Regions from separate parts of the Streptomyces sp. NPDC050439 genome, predicted to be linked through region 1. Evidence: riboswitches for the same ligand, from Rfam matches in the RefSeq annotation. Region 1 holds a riboswitch; the other holds the start of a gene.
What was found. A riboswitch is a leader RNA that binds a small molecule or an ion and turns the genes downstream of it on or off. The one in region 1 is predicted to bind thiamine pyrophosphate.
Positions count from the first base shown of each region.

Region 2: another riboswitch for thiamine pyrophosphate. It lies ahead of thiC (phosphomethylpyrimidine synthase ThiC); the one in region 1 lies ahead of thiO (glycine oxidase ThiO).

Region 1 covers NZ_JBFAJT010000003.1:437,206-444,345, reverse strand. Annotated here, with positions in the region: gene pknB (Stk1 family PASTA domain-containing Ser/Thr kinase) at 1-1,912, opposite strand, end outside; gene AB0I66_RS15015 (thiazole synthase) at 2,004-2,798, opposite strand; gene thiS (sulfur carrier protein ThiS) at 2,805-3,032, opposite strand; gene thiO (glycine oxidase ThiO) at 3,029-4,225, opposite strand; TPP riboswitch at 4,223-4,335, opposite strand; gene AB0I66_RS15000 (FAD-dependent oxidoreductase) at 4,520-5,686, shown strand; gene AB0I66_RS14995 (Rv2175c family DNA-binding protein) at 5,752-6,117, shown strand; gene thiE (thiamine phosphate synthase) at 6,204-6,854, shown strand; gene metF (methylenetetrahydrofolate reductase [NAD(P)H]) at 6,944-7,140, shown strand, end outside.
Region 2 covers NZ_JBFAJT010000006.1:248,194-255,333, forward strand. Annotated here, with positions in the region: gene AB0I66_RS25640 (metallophosphoesterase) at 216-1,301, shown strand; gene AB0I66_RS25645 (hypothetical protein) at 1,483-2,358, shown strand; gene thiC (phosphomethylpyrimidine synthase ThiC) at 2,430-4,211, opposite strand; TPP riboswitch at 4,204-4,357, opposite strand; gene AB0I66_RS25655 (YibE/F family protein) at 4,429-5,808, shown strand; gene AB0I66_RS25660 (SsgA family sporulation/cell division regulator) at 5,904-6,341, opposite strand; gene AB0I66_RS25665 (IclR family transcriptional regulator C-terminal domain-containing protein) at 6,445-7,140, opposite strand, start outside.

The DNA.
Region 1 (7,140 bases):
CGGACTGGCTCTCCACCTTGTCCGCGAAGAGACCCAGCAGGCCCCGGTCCTTGTCGACGTCGAAGCCGACAGCCTCCAGCTCCTGCGTGGCCTCGTCGACCTTCATGCCCTCGACGTCCGGCACCTCGATCATCTCCGGGCCCTTGGACAGCGTCAGCTTGACCGTGTCGCCCTCGGCGAGCCGCTTCTGGCCCTCCCTGGGGGACTGGTCGAGGACCGTGCCCTTGTCCTCGTCGGAGTGGATCCGCTTCGTCTCGATCTCGACCTTCAGGCCCAGGTCCTCCAGCTCGGAGGTGGCGTCGGCCTGGGAGTCGCCCGTCACGTCGGGGACCTCGACCTCGGGCCCCTTGCTGACGGTGATCGCGATGGCCGAGCCCGCCTTGCGCTTGATGCCCGCCTTCGGGTCCGTGCCGATCACGGAGCCCTTGCGCACCTCGTCGCTGAAGGCCTTGTTCGTCATCCCGGGAGCGAACCCGGCGTCCTTGAGCTCGTCCTTCGCCTTGGCCAAGGGGGTGCCCGAAAGGCTCGGGACCTTCACGATCTCGGGACCCTTCGAGATGGTCAGCGTCACCCCGTCGTTGTCACGGATGCGCTCGCCCGCCTCGGGGTCGGTGGCCATGACCGTGCCGCGCTTGTCGGTGTCGCTGTAGGCGCGCTTGACGGCGTTGACCTCGAGCCCCTCTTCGCCGAGGCGCTTCTTGGCCGCCGACTCGGTCTTCGCCAGAAGCGGCGGGACCTTCGTGAACTGGCCGGAGTTGATGTACCAGACACCGGCGCCGAGGCCGAGGGCGAGCAGCACGGCGGCGACCACGGCCAGCGTGCGGCGGCGCGGATCGAGGCCCCTGCGGCCGGGCGCGGCCGGCGGAGCGGGCGGCGGCGGAGGTGACGCCAGGATGCTCGTGCGGTTGAGCTGGTCCTGGCGGTCCTGGTCGCCGTCCGTGGGGAGCGGCAGCTGTACGGGACGCACCGCGCGCGGAATCACGTTCGTACGGTCGTCGGAGTTGTCGCGCCGCGCGTCGTCGTGGTCCGCGGCGTGGGCCTGCGGCGGCACCGCGTCCAGCTGTTCGACGGAGAGCGCGGAGCGCGCCACCCTGGCCTGCCCGAGGAGCGCCACCGCGTCGTACGGGCGGACGTCGGGCGTGCGGGCGGTCGCGGAGGCCACGAGCTCGTCGAGCTCGACGGCGAGACCCGGGACGGCCGCCGAAGGGGGCGGTACGTCCTCGTGGAGGTGTTGGTAGAGCACCTGGGCGGGCGACTCACCGGAGTGCGGCTTGGCGCCGGTCAGCATCTCGTAGAGCACGACGCCGCACGCGTACACGTCCACACGGGTGTCGGCGGTGCCGTGCTCTATCTGCTCGGGGGCGAGATAGGAGACGGTGCCCAGGACCGTGCCGGTCGTGTTCGTGACGGTGTCCACCGCGCGCACGAGCCCGAAGTCGGCGACCTTGACCCGGCCGTCGTCCCCTATGAGGACGTTCTCCGGCTTCATGTCGCGGTGCACGAAGCCCGCGCGGTGCGCGGCGCCGAGCGCGGCCAGGACCGGCTCCAGGATGTCCAGGGCCGCGCGCGGCTGCAGGGCGCCGCGGTCGCGGAGCACGTCACGCAGGGTGCAGCCGGCGACGTACTCCATCGCGAGGTAGACGTACGCGCCGTCGGCGCCCTGGTCGTACACCCCCACCACGTTCGGGTGCGAGAGCCGGGCGATCGACTTGGCCTCGCGGATGAAGCGCTCGACGAACGAGACGTCGGCGGCCAGCGTCGGGTGCATCACCTTGAGCGCGAGCACGCGGTCCAGGCGGGTGTCCACGGCCCGGTAGACCGTGGCCATCCCGCCGACCGCGATCCGCCCGTCCACGCGATAGCGGCCGTCGAGCACCTGCCCGACGAGCGGGTCCTGAAGGGTCGTGTCCACGCAGGGAGTCTACGAGCCACCACCGACACCGTTGCCCGCCCGGGCACGCTCGGGCCTCGACTGCAGCCGAGCTGTGACAGGCGGGCGGCGCTCAGAAGGCGGGCCGCTCCGGGTCGAGCCGGGCCATGCCTTCCACGGGCGATGACGCCTCGGCGAAGTGCCGCCGGGGGATGCGCCCGGCCCGGTACGCGAGCCGCCCCGCCTCGACGCCGTGCCGCATGCCCTCGGCCATCAGGACCGGCTCCTGCGCCCGCGTCACGGCCGAGGCGAGCATCACACCCGCGCAGCCGAGTTCCATGGCGAGGGTCGCGTCGGACGCCGTCCCCGCGCCCGCGTCCAGGATCACCGGAACGCCCGCGCGCTCGACGATCAGCTGGAAGTTGTGCGGGTTGCGGATGCCGAGTCCGGAGCCGATGGGGGAGCCGAGCGGCATGATCGCCGCACAGCCCACGTCCTCCAGTTTCCGGGCGAGCACCGGGTCGTCGTTCGTGTACGGGAGGACCGTGAAGCCGTCGTCGACGAGGATCTCGGCGGCGTCGATGAGCTCGATCGGGTCGGGCAGCAGGGTGCGCTCGTCCGCGATGACCTCCAGCTTGACCAGGTCGGTGCCGAGCGCCTCCCGCGCGAGCCGGGCGGTCAGGACGGCCTCGCCCGCGGTGAAACAGCCCGCCGTGTTCGGCAGGACGCGGATGCCGAGCCGGTCGAGGACGGAGAGCACCGAGCCCTGCACCCCGGGGTCGAGGCGGCGCATCGCGACCGTCGTCAGCTCCGTGCCGGAGGCGACGAGGGAGCGTTCCAGGACGTCCAGGCTCGGCGCACCGCCCGTACCCATGATCAGGCGGGAGGAAAGGGTGAGCCCGCCGATGACGAAGGGGTCGTCTGCCATGTCGGTTCAGCCTCCTTGGACGGCGGTGAGGACCTCGACGCGGTCCCCGTCGGTGAGCGGCGTGGTGGACCACCGCGCGCGCGGGACGACGGTTTCGTTGAGGGCGGCGGCGACCCCGGACGGGGCCGCGGTCAGGGTGGCGACGAGGGCTTCGAGCGTGGTGCCCGCGGCCACGTCGCGTGCTTCTCCGTTGACGGAGACGGCGGTGACGGCTGTGTCGGACGGGAGAGTCATGCGGGCTGCTCCAGGAAACGCTGCGTGAGGGGGCCGCGGACGAAACGCAGGGGGGTGAACCCCCGTGCCTCGTCCGGCAGTTCCCCGGTGGTCAGGGAGTGCGCGAGCACGTCGCCGGTGACGGGCGTCAGGAGGACGCCGTTGCGGTAGTGCCCGGTGGCCAGCTGCAGGCCGGGGAGCGCGGTCGGGCCGAGCAGCGGCGCGTTGTCGGGGGAGCCGGGGCGCAGGCCCGCGCGGGTCTCCGTCAGCGGCAGTTCCGTGATGCCGGGCACGAGCTCGTGGGCGTCCCGCAGCAGCTCGTACACGCCGCCGGCCGTGACCGTCGTGTCCCAGCCGAGCTCCTCGCTGGTCGCGCCGACGACGAGCTCGCCGTTCTCGCGCGGCACCAGGTAGACGTGGCTGCCGCGCACCACGGCGCGCACGGTGCGGCTCAGGAACGGCGCGAGACGCTGCGGCACCGTGAGCCGCAGCACCTGGCCCTTCACGGGGCGCACGGGCGGCAGGACGCCCTCCGGCACCCCGGCGAGGCGCCCGCTGAGGCTGCCCGCGGCGAGCACGGTCTGGCCGGCCTCCAGGGCGGTGCTGTCGGCGAGGACGACTCCGGTGGCCCGGTCGCCCGCCACCGAGAGGCGCTCCGCCCACGCGTGGTGGAGGACCACGCCGGCCCGCTCGCAGGCCACCAGGAGCGCCGCGGCGAGCCTGCGCGGGTCGACCTGGTGATCGCCGTCGACCCGGAGGCCGCCCCGGACGCCCGGCGCGAGCATCGGTTCGAGGCGGCGGCACTCGCGGCCGCTCAGCCATTCCGACGTGAGCCCCGACTGCTGCTGAAGGGCGTGCAGCTCCCGCAGATGGGCACGGTCGTCGGAGTCCAGCGCGACGGCGAGCGTGCCGCACGCGCGGTAGCCGAGATCGCGGCCGCTCGCCTCCGCCAGCTCGGCCGCGAAGTCGGGATAGCGCCGCGCGGAGGCCAGATTCAGGCCGAGCAGCGTCTGCTCCCCGTAGTGCAGCTCGGTGACGGCGGCCAGCATGCCCGCGGCGACCTGCGCCGCGCCGCCGCCGGGCTCGGGGTCCACGACCGCGACGGACAGGCCGCGCTGCGCCGCCCGCCAGGCCGTGACCAGGCCGATGATGCCGCCCCCGACGACCAGGACGTCGGTCGTGTGCGTCGTACGGGGTGGTGTTCGTGGATGCATGGGTGTCCAGCCCCTCCCTTCGCCGGCATGACCCGGATCAGGTTCGTACGGTCGGAGGCCGTCCAGCCTCCCTCTCAGCCCGGTGCGTCCGGGCTCCCGCGAGTGCTCTGCACGGCAACCCTAGCCCTTGGTGCCCCGGGGCAGGTAGGGCAGCTCCGCGGTCACGGGCTGTGACGGTGTGTCAGAGATCTCGCCGTCGCGCCCTGAGGCGCGCCTCGTCCGCCGTCCTAGAGTGATCGGGTGAGTGAGCAGCGGAGGCAGGAAGAGCGCAGGGTCGTCGTCGTGGGTGCGGGGATGGCCGGGGTGCAGACCGCCGTGGCCCTGCGCGAGCAGGGGTTCGCCGGTGCGGTCACCGTGATCGGCGCGGAGCCCCACCAGCCGTACGACAGGCCGCCGTTGTCCAAGGCCGTGCTGCTCGGCAAGGCGGAGGGCTCCGCCTTCGACATCGACTTCGAGGCGCTCGGCATCGAGCTGAGCCTGGGCCGCGAGGTCACGGGGGTCCGCCCCGCCGAGCACGAACTGGACACCGCGACGGGGCCCGTTCCCTACGACGCACTGGTCATCGCCACCGGAGCCGAACCGATCGTGCTCCCCGGGGTCTCCGGAGTACCCGGCGTCCACCTGCTGCGCACGCTCGACGACGCCGAGCGGCTGCGGCCCGTGCTCGCCGGGCAGCACCGCATCGTGGTCGTCGGCGCGGGCTGGATCGGCGCCGAGTTCGCGACCGCGGCGCGCGAGGCGGGCTGCCCGGTCACGGTCGTCGAGGCCGCGGAGCGTCCGCTCGCCGGGGCGCTGCCCGCGGAGGTCTCCACCCCGATGACGGCCTGGTACGCCGACTCCGGGACCGAACTGCGCACCCACGCGCGCGTGGACCGCGTCGAGCCCGGCAGCGTCCACCTGGCCGACGGCACCCGGCTGCCCGCGGACGCGGTCGTCGTCGGCATCGGCGCACGCCCCGCCACGGGATGGCTCGCGGACTCCGGCATCACCCTGGGCGCCCACCGGGAGATCCTCGCCGACGACCACCTGAGGACGTCACAACCCGATGTGTACGCGGTCGGCGACTGCTCCTCCTTCCCTTCGGGAAGGTATGGCGAGCGTCTGCTCGTCCACCACTGGGACAACGCGCTCCAGGGCCCGCGCACGGTGGCCGCGAACATCATCGGCGAGACCCCTTCGGCGTACGACCCCGTGCCGTACTTCTGGTCGGAGCAGTTCGGCCGCTTCGTCCAGTACGCGGGACATCACGCATCCGCCGACGAGCTGGTGTGGCGCGGCGACCCTTCGGGCGCGGCCTGGAGCGTGTGCTGGCTGCGGCAGGGGGCCCTGGTGGCCCTCCTCGCGGTGGGCCGCCCCCGGGACCTGGCACAGGGCCGCAAGCTGATCGAGGCGGGCGCCAGGCTCTCCGCCGAGCTGGCCTCGGACCCCGCGGTTCCGCTGAAGAAGGCACTGCTGGCGTAGCGGTGCCACCGTCACCGGGGGCCTCTGCCCGGCCGCTGTCGGTGCCCGGCGATACCCTTGTTCCCGTGACCGAGATTGACGCAAAGACTGATGCTCTCGTCCCCGAGTGGCTCCACCTTCCCGACATCGCAGAAATGCTCGACGTCGAGGTGACGCGTGTTCGCCAGCTGGTCAAGGAGGGCCAGCTGATTGCCGTACGCCGTGGTGAGAACCGCGCGCTTCAGGTGCCGGCCGCCTTCATCGACGGCGACAAGGTCGTCAAGGGCCTGACCGGCACCCTGACGCTCCTGAAGGACGACGGCTTCTCCGACGAAGAGATGCTGGAGTGGCTCTTCACTCCCGACCCGACCCTGCCCGGCACCCCCGCGCAGGCCCTGAGCGAGAATCGCGGCACGGAGGTGAAGCGCCGCGCCCAGGCGCTCGCCGTCTGACCGAAACGGAAAACCGTTGCGTACGGGCCGCGGATCCCCCGGGGACACGCGGCCCGTAGGCCACCGACGACCGGGGGGACCTTTCCATGGCCACCAAGCCTGCCCGCGCGCAGCTCGCCGACGCCCGCCTCTACCTGTGTGTGGACGCCCGCAAGCGCCAGGGAGACCTCCCGGAGTTCCTCGACGCCGTCCTCGCCGGCGGCGTCGACATCGTGCAGCTGCGCGACAAGGGCATGGAGGCGGCCGAGGAGCTGGACCACCTCCAGGTCTTCGCCGACGCGGCCCGCCGGCACGGCAAGCTCCTCGCGGTGAACGACCGCGCGGACGTCGCGCACGCCATCGGCGCCGACGTGCTGCACCTGGGCCAGGGCGACCTGCCCGTCCCCGCGGCCCGCGCCGTCCTCGGCCAGGACGTCCTCATCGGCCGCTCCACGCACGCCGACACGGAGGCCGCCGCCGCGGCGACGCAGGAGGGCGTGGACTACTTCTGCACGGGGCCCTGCTGGCCGACCCCCACCAAGCCCGGCCGGTACGCCCCCGGACTCGACCTCGTCCGGTACACGGCCTCGCTGGGCACCGACCGCCCGTGGTTCGCCATCGGCGGCATCGACGCGGGCAACCTCGACGAGGTGCTCGAAGCGGGCGCCCGCCGTGTCGTCGTCGTGCGGGCCATCACGGAGGCGGACGATCCGGGTGCCGCGGCCGCCGAGTTCGCGAAGCGGCTGCGTACGGCCTGATCGGCGATCTTCGGCCAACCTTCGGCGACGCTGTCCGCAGGGTGGACGGGGATTGGCCGGTAGCGGTGCCCCGTAGCTAATCTGCCCGTATGGCCCTAGGCACTGCTTCCACCAGAACTGATCGCGCACGCACCGTGCGCGACATGCTCGCGACCGGCAAGACGACGTACTCGTTCGAGTTCTCGGCGCCGAAGACCGCGAAGGGCGAGCGCAACCTGTGGAACGCCCTGCGCCGGGTCGAGGCGGTGGCCCCCAGCTTCGTCTCCGTGACGTACGGAGCGGGCGG
Region 2 (7,140 bases), on a different contig from region 1:
CACTGCCTGGCGCATCCCGGCCGTGGCCTGGGGGGAAACCCCTACCCAATTCGGGAGAAAACCTCGGTGAACTGGGGTTCAGCACTGATTCACCACCCCTGGTGCACCACACAGCGCGAGCCGCATTCCTATGATGGGCGGACGACACCGCGGGCCGCTGCGACCAGGCAGTCCGATCTCGGTGCAGATGCGGCGCAATGGTGGTGGAGGGGTCGATGACTCAGGGGGCCGGTCAGGGACCCGATGTGCGGACGGCGACGTTGCGCGACTTCCGCGTTCCGGCGTACGTCCACGAGACCGGTCCGGTCCAGGGGGACCCGGCGGGCGTGGCGGTTCCGGGCGCCCCCGGGGAGGTGCCCGGATCGCTGGATGACGGGTACACCCCCACCCAGCGCGACCTGCCCGTCATCAACCGCACAGACACCGTGCAAGTGGAGGTGCAGGCCATGCCCGAGCCTCCGCAGGCGCCGGCGTCCGACGAGCACGGCCCGCTGTTCGTGGTGGGCGATGTGCACGGCTATCTGGACGAGCTGCTCGCGGCGCTCCAGGAGCAGGGCCTCATCGACGCCGAGGGCGACTGGGCCGCGGGCAACGCGCGCCTGTGGTTCCTCGGCGACTTCACCGACCGCGGCCCGGACGGCATCGGCGTCATCGACCTCGTGATGCGGCTGTCGGCGCAGGCGGCGGCCGCGGGCGGCTACTGCAAGGCGCTCATGGGCAACCACGAGCTGCTCCTGCTCGGCGCGAAGCGGTTCGGCGACACCCCGGTCAACTCGGGGGCGGGTACGGCCACCTTCCAGGCCGCCTGGCTCCTGAACGGCGGCCAGAAGACCGACATGGAGCGCCTCGAGGACCACCATCTGCAGTGGATGGCCCGCCTCGACGCGATCGAGTCGGAGGACGGGCATCTCCTGATGCACTCCGACACGACCGCCTATCTGGATTACGGCGACTCGATCGAAGCCGTGAACGACACGGTCCGCGAGACCCTCACGCGCAACGACGCCGACGAGTGCTGGGACCTCTTCCGGAAGTTCACCAAGCGCTTCGCCTTCCGCGACGAGTCGGGCCCCTCTGCCGTACGCGAACTCCTCGACATGTACGGCGGTCACCGCATCGTGCATGGCCACAGCCCCATCCCGTATCTGCTCGGCGATGTCGGCTCCGAGGATGACTCGGACGGCGGCGGTCCGGTCATCGAGGGACCACACATCTACGCAGGCGGACTGGCCATCGCCATGGACGGTGGCGTGACCATGGCCGGAAAACTGCTGGTCTGCCAACTGCCCCTGGATAACTGAGCGTTCGCCGGGCAGGCGCAGCACTACAGGATCACGCTGGCCAGGGGGTCTATTTCTGGAAACCCCCTGTCACCGCGTGCCTTCACGGCTCTACCATCGGCTTATCCGTAGCAGGCTCCCCTCCGTTTCTGCCCGACGGCTCGCACCCATGCGAGCCCCAAGCCCTACGGAGCATCGGGGGATGCACATGAACAGCGCTCCACACCTGCTCAATGAGGACCGCCCCGAGTACGAGCGGATCCTCGATGAGGCGCTGCGCACGGCACCAAGTCGTCCTGATCTCGCCGCAGTGGGCGAGCGGCTCAATCCCGAGCAGCTGCGCACCATGGCCCTGAACGCCACTGCGCTGATCACTGCCGCCGCCACGACCGAGTACACGCACTATGTGAAGGTCCGCGAGGAACTGCGCGAAAGCGGATCTGCCGCACCATCCATGCGGGAGCGGAGCACCGAGGGTCCGGCGGAAGCCGGCTCCGGAGGCCTCGGTCTCGCCACCACGATGGGGGAGGTCACCACCCAGGCATCGGGGGCGGGGGCCATCGCCGTCGTCGCGGTGCTCGCACCGGTCCTCGCCGGGGCGGCCGCCGCGATCTTCCTGCTCGTCGGCTACATCCTGAAGATGCTCAACCCCGAGCCCGCCTTCGCGGAAACCCTGCTCACCGCGGGGTGGCTGTTCGGCGCGCTCACCGCAGGGGGCATCCTGATCGCCGCGATCGGCCTGCTCCTGACCGCCCTGCGCAACGGCGCCACGTCGCTCCAGGCCGGTTCGCACGGAGAATGGAACGAGGAGGTGGTTCGCGCCAGGGAAGCCTGGGGCGAGGCACTGATGGAGCGCGGCGTCCTGCCGTTCCTGCGGGAGGCGCTCGCGGACCCGGGGGCGGCGCACGCGGCGCGTACACCGTCGTCGGACCCGGGCAGCCGCATGCCCCAACTCGGCTACAACAGGCCGGGGTTCAGCAGCCCGGAGGGCGGCCCGGCGGCGGGACCGCGCCCGAGCTTCTCGAGTCCGGATTTCTCGAGCCCGGACTTCGGCGGTCCCGACCACAAGCCGGAGTAGTACGCGACGCTGCTTCGGGCGGGCGCGATGCCCGCCCGAAGCGCGGCGCGAACCACTGTTCAGTCGGCTGCTCAGTCGGCGATGGGCAGGTACACGCGGTTTCCCGCTGCCGCGAACTCCTTGGACTTCTGGTCCATGCCCGCCTCGATCTCGTCCTGCGTGCCGCCGTGCTCACGCCGGATGTCGTGCGAGATCTTCATGGAGCAGAACTTCGGCCCGCACATCGAGCAGAAATGCGCCGTCTTCGCGGGCTCCGCCGGCAGCGTCTCGTCGTGGAACTCCCGTGCCGTGACCGGGTCGAGGGCCAGGTTGAACTGGTCCTCCCAGCGGAACTCGAAGCGGGCGTCCGAGAGCGCGTCGTCCCAGTCCTGCGCGCCCGGGTGTCCCTTGGCGAGGTCCGCCGCGTGGGCCGCGATCTTGTACGTGATGACACCGGTCTTCACGTCGTCCCGGTTGGGCAGGCCCAGGTGCTCCTTGGGCGTGACGTAGCAGAGCATCGCCGTGCCCCACCAGCCGATCATCGCGGCGCCGATGCCGGAGGTGATGTGGTCGTACGCGGGTGCGATGTCGGTGGTCAGCGGTCCGAGCGTGTAGAACGGCGCCTCCTCGCAGATCTCCTGCTGAAGGTCGATGTTCTCCTTGATCTTGTGCATCGGGACGTGTCCCGGGCCCTCGATCATGGTCTGTACGTTATGACGCTTGGCGATCGTGTTGAGTTCCCCGAGGGTGCGCAACTCGGCGAACTGCGCCTCGTCGTTGGCGTCCGCGATCGATCCCGGCCGCAGCCCGTCGCCGAGGGAGTACGTCACGTCGTACGAGGCGAGGATCTCGCAGAGCTCCTCGAAGTTCTCGTAGAGGAAGCTCTCCTTGTGGTGCGCGAGACACCAGGCTGCCATGATCGAGCCGCCGCGCGAGACGATGCCGGTCTTCCGGTTGGCGGTCAGCGGGACGTACGGAAGGCGCACGCCCGCGTGCACCGTCATGTAGTCCACGCCCTGTTCGGCCTGCTCGATGACCGTGTCCTTGTAGATCTCCCAGGTCAGCGCCTCGGCCTGGCCGTCGACCTTCTCCAGGGCCTGGTAGAGCGGCACGGTGCCGATGGGCACGGGGGAGTTGCGCAGGACCCACTCGCGGGTGGTGTGGATGTTGCGGCCGGTGGACAGGTCCATGACCGTGTCGGCGCCCCACTTCGTCGCCCAGGTCATCTTGTCCACCTCCTCCTCGATGGAGGAGGTGACCGCGGAGTTGCCGATGTTGGCGTTCACCTTCACCAGGAACTTCTTGCCGATGATCATCGGCTCGATCTCCGGGTGGTTGACGTTGGCGGGGATCACCGCGCGGCCCGCGGCGACCTCCACGCGCACGACCTCGGGGTCGAGGTTCTCGCGGATCCCGATGAACTCCATCTCGGGCGTGATCTCGCCGCGGCGGGCGTACGCGAGCTGCGTCACCGCCTGGCCGCCGCGCCCCCTGCGCGGCTGGCGCGGGCGGCCGGGGAAGACCGCGTCGAGGTTCTTCAGGCCTCCGCGCGGCGAGGTGTGCTTGATGCCGTCGTCCTCGGGGCGGGGCGGGCGGCCCACGTACTCCTCGGTGTCGCCGCGGGCGATGATCCAGTTCTCCCGGAGGGGCGCGAGGCCCCTGCGGACGTCGGTGTCGACGGATTCGTCGGTGTACGGCCCCGAAGTGTCGTACAGGGTCACGGCCTTGCCGTTGGTGAGGTGCACCTGGCGGACCGGCACCCGCAGATCGGGGCGCGAGCCCTCGACATACGCCTTGTGCCAGCCGATGGACTTCCCGGCCTCGTCGCCCTGGTTCTGCGTCGAGGCAGGCGTGCGTGCGTCCGATGTGGTCATGAGACCTACTCCCTACGCCGGCATTACCCGGTAACAGGTTCGGCGGTCGACGCAGCGGATTCCGTACCTCGTGCACTTCTTGTGCCGATTCGTACGGAGGTCAGCGCCCTCTCAGCCCGGTGCTCCGAGCTCCCGCGATTGCAAAGGTGGCTCCACGCTAGCGTCATGTCGGGCGCGCTGAACAGAGGGCCCCGTCCGTTCTTGCGATGATCGGGCAGTGACCACCACACAGCCGCCGTCTCAGCCGCCCGTCCCGAACCGCCCTCCGGACCCGCACGGGCACTCCCACAGCCATGGTCCGGCCGCACCGGTCTCGAAGCATCTGCGCAAGGTCATCGCCGCCGTGCTGATTCCTTTCGCCACGGCGGTGGCGGTGGGCCTCGTGGTGCTGTGGCCCGGTGGCGCGCCGGGCCATGAGCGCACCGGAGTCGGCTTCGACCGGCAGACGCAGTCGGCCGACGTGACCAAGGTGCAGGAGCTGCCCTGCAAGGACGTGAACGCCTCGCAGACCCCGCCCAACGGCGACACCTCCACCGCCGAGGGGCAGTCCGCCGAGTCGCGCGCGAAGGGCGTCTGCAAGAAGGCGACGATCGAGGTGACCAGCGGCAAGGACAAGGGCCGCACCTTCACCGAGATCGTCCAGCCGGACTCACCGCGGCAGTTGCGCCAGGGCCAGCAGGTGGTGGTCGCCTATGAGCCCACGGCCCCCGAGGCGTTGCAGTACTCGGTCACCGACGTGAACCGGAAGTTCCCCATGGCGCTGCTCGCCGGGATCTTCGCGCTCGTCGTCGTGGCGGTGGGACGGCTGCGCGGCGTCATGGCCCTGGTCGCGCTGGCGTTGAGCTTCCTGGTCCTGACGTTCTTCATCCTGCCCGCGATCCTGCAGGGCTCGAACCCGCTGGTCGTGGCGGTGATCGGGGCCAGCGCCATCATGCTGATCGCGCTCTATCTGTGCCACGGCCTGACGGCGCGTACATCGGTCGCGGTTCTCGGCACGCTGATCTCCCTGCTCCTGATCGGACTGCTCGGCTCGCTCTTCATCGGCTGGGCCTCGCTGACCGGCAACACGGACGACAACACCGGCCTGATCCACGGTCTGTACCCGTCCATCGACATGAGCGGCCTGCTGCTCGCGGGCGTCATCATCGGCTCCCTCGGCGTGCTCGACGACGTGACGGTGACGCAGACATCCGCGGTCTGGGAGCTGCATCAGGCCAATCCCACGATGGGCTGGCGCGGTCTGTACGGCGCCGCCATCCGCATCGGCCGCGACCACATCGCCTCGGTCGTCAACACCCTGGTCCTGGCCTACGCGGGCGCCGCGCTGCCCCTGCTGCTGCTCTTCTCCATCGCGCAGAGCAGCGTGGGCACGGTGGCCACCAGCGAGCTGGTCGCCGAGGAGATCGTGCGCACCCTGATCGGCTCGATCGGCCTGGTCGCCTCGGTGCCGGTGACGACGGCGCTCGCGGCCCTGGTGGTCTCCGCGGACCGCACGGCCCCCATGAGCCGGCCGGTGACCACGGCCGGACCCGGGAGCGGCGCCGCCCCCGCCCCCAAGCAGAGCCGCGGCGGAAAGGGCCGCCGGCGCAAGGCCTGAGCGGCGAGGCCTGGTCGGCGATGCCCCGGGTCGCACCGGCCGATGCCACGAAATGCATCAATCTGCCGTACGGCTGCGTCTCTTGGCCTCGGAGGTCAGCCCGCGCTCTGCTCCTCGGCGAGGATCCGGTCCAGTGCCTCGTCCAGGTGTGTCTCGAAGTCGGCGAGCGCCCGCTCCTGCCCCAGCGGAACCAGCTTGTCCGTACGGTCGAGGAAGGCGAGCAGGGGCGGAATCCCCACCCGGAACAGCGCCTGGTCCACGCCGACCTGGAGCCGGATGAGCACCTCGTCGAGCAGCTCGGGATCGGTGGGAACGATGTGCACGTCCCCGTCTCCGCACGCCTCGCCCACCCCGTCGACCAGCAGCTCGCGGCCGAAGGCCCAGGTGACGGGTGCGTCTCCGGGGAGGTGGAAGGTCAACCGGACGGCGTAAGGATCGCCGGTCTCATAACGCAGCTCCACCGGGATGCGGAACGACAGCTCCTCGGAAACTAGGAAGCTCATCATGACCTCTGCCTGGACCGACTCGCGCATCGCCCGCCTACCCCGTCGCTAAAGCTCGACTGGCCAGGAACCAACTCCCTGACACTCATGGCATCTTGCTTAACGTACACATCAGATCACAAGGAGTGAGTTTTCAGATGCTGATAGAGAAAGCAAGTGTCCTTAGCAGCCTTCCGATCTCGCCCTGCAAACGCTCGGCCGCAGGTAGCAGACGGTCCGCCTGATAGGCCGGAACTGAAATCGCCATCGTCGCGGCCGTGTTACCCGCAGTGATCGGAATCGCGGCGCAGACCGTCCCCAACGCGTACTCCTGGCGCTCCACCACGGGCCGCATCCGGTCCATCGCGTCCAGGCGGCGGATGAAAGCGCGGTTGTCGCGGACCGAGTATCGAGTGAGCGACTGCACCGGATAGCGGGAGAGGTGGTCCTGGCGCTGTTCGTCGTCGAGTTGGGCGAGCAGACATTGCCCGATCGCATGGGCGTGTCCGGTCTCGCGGAAGTCGGCCCATTCCTCCACCGCCGGATTCCCCGGCGTGTCCGCGACGGCCACGACCTCGATCTCGCCCTCGCGGTAGACGGCGAAGTACACCGGCACGCCGATGGCGTCCCGCCAGTGCTCCAGGGCCTCACCGATCATGCCGCGACGATTCTGCTGTGCTCCGCTCGCACTCAGCCGCTCGGCCGCCTCGCCGAGCACGAACACGCCCTTCTCGCGGCTCAGATAGCCCTCGTGGGTCAGGGTCCTCAGCAGGTGATACGCCGTGGGGAGGGCGAGCCCGGCCTCGCGCGCCAACTGCTTGGCGGGCGCCCCCTCCTGGTGCGCGGACGC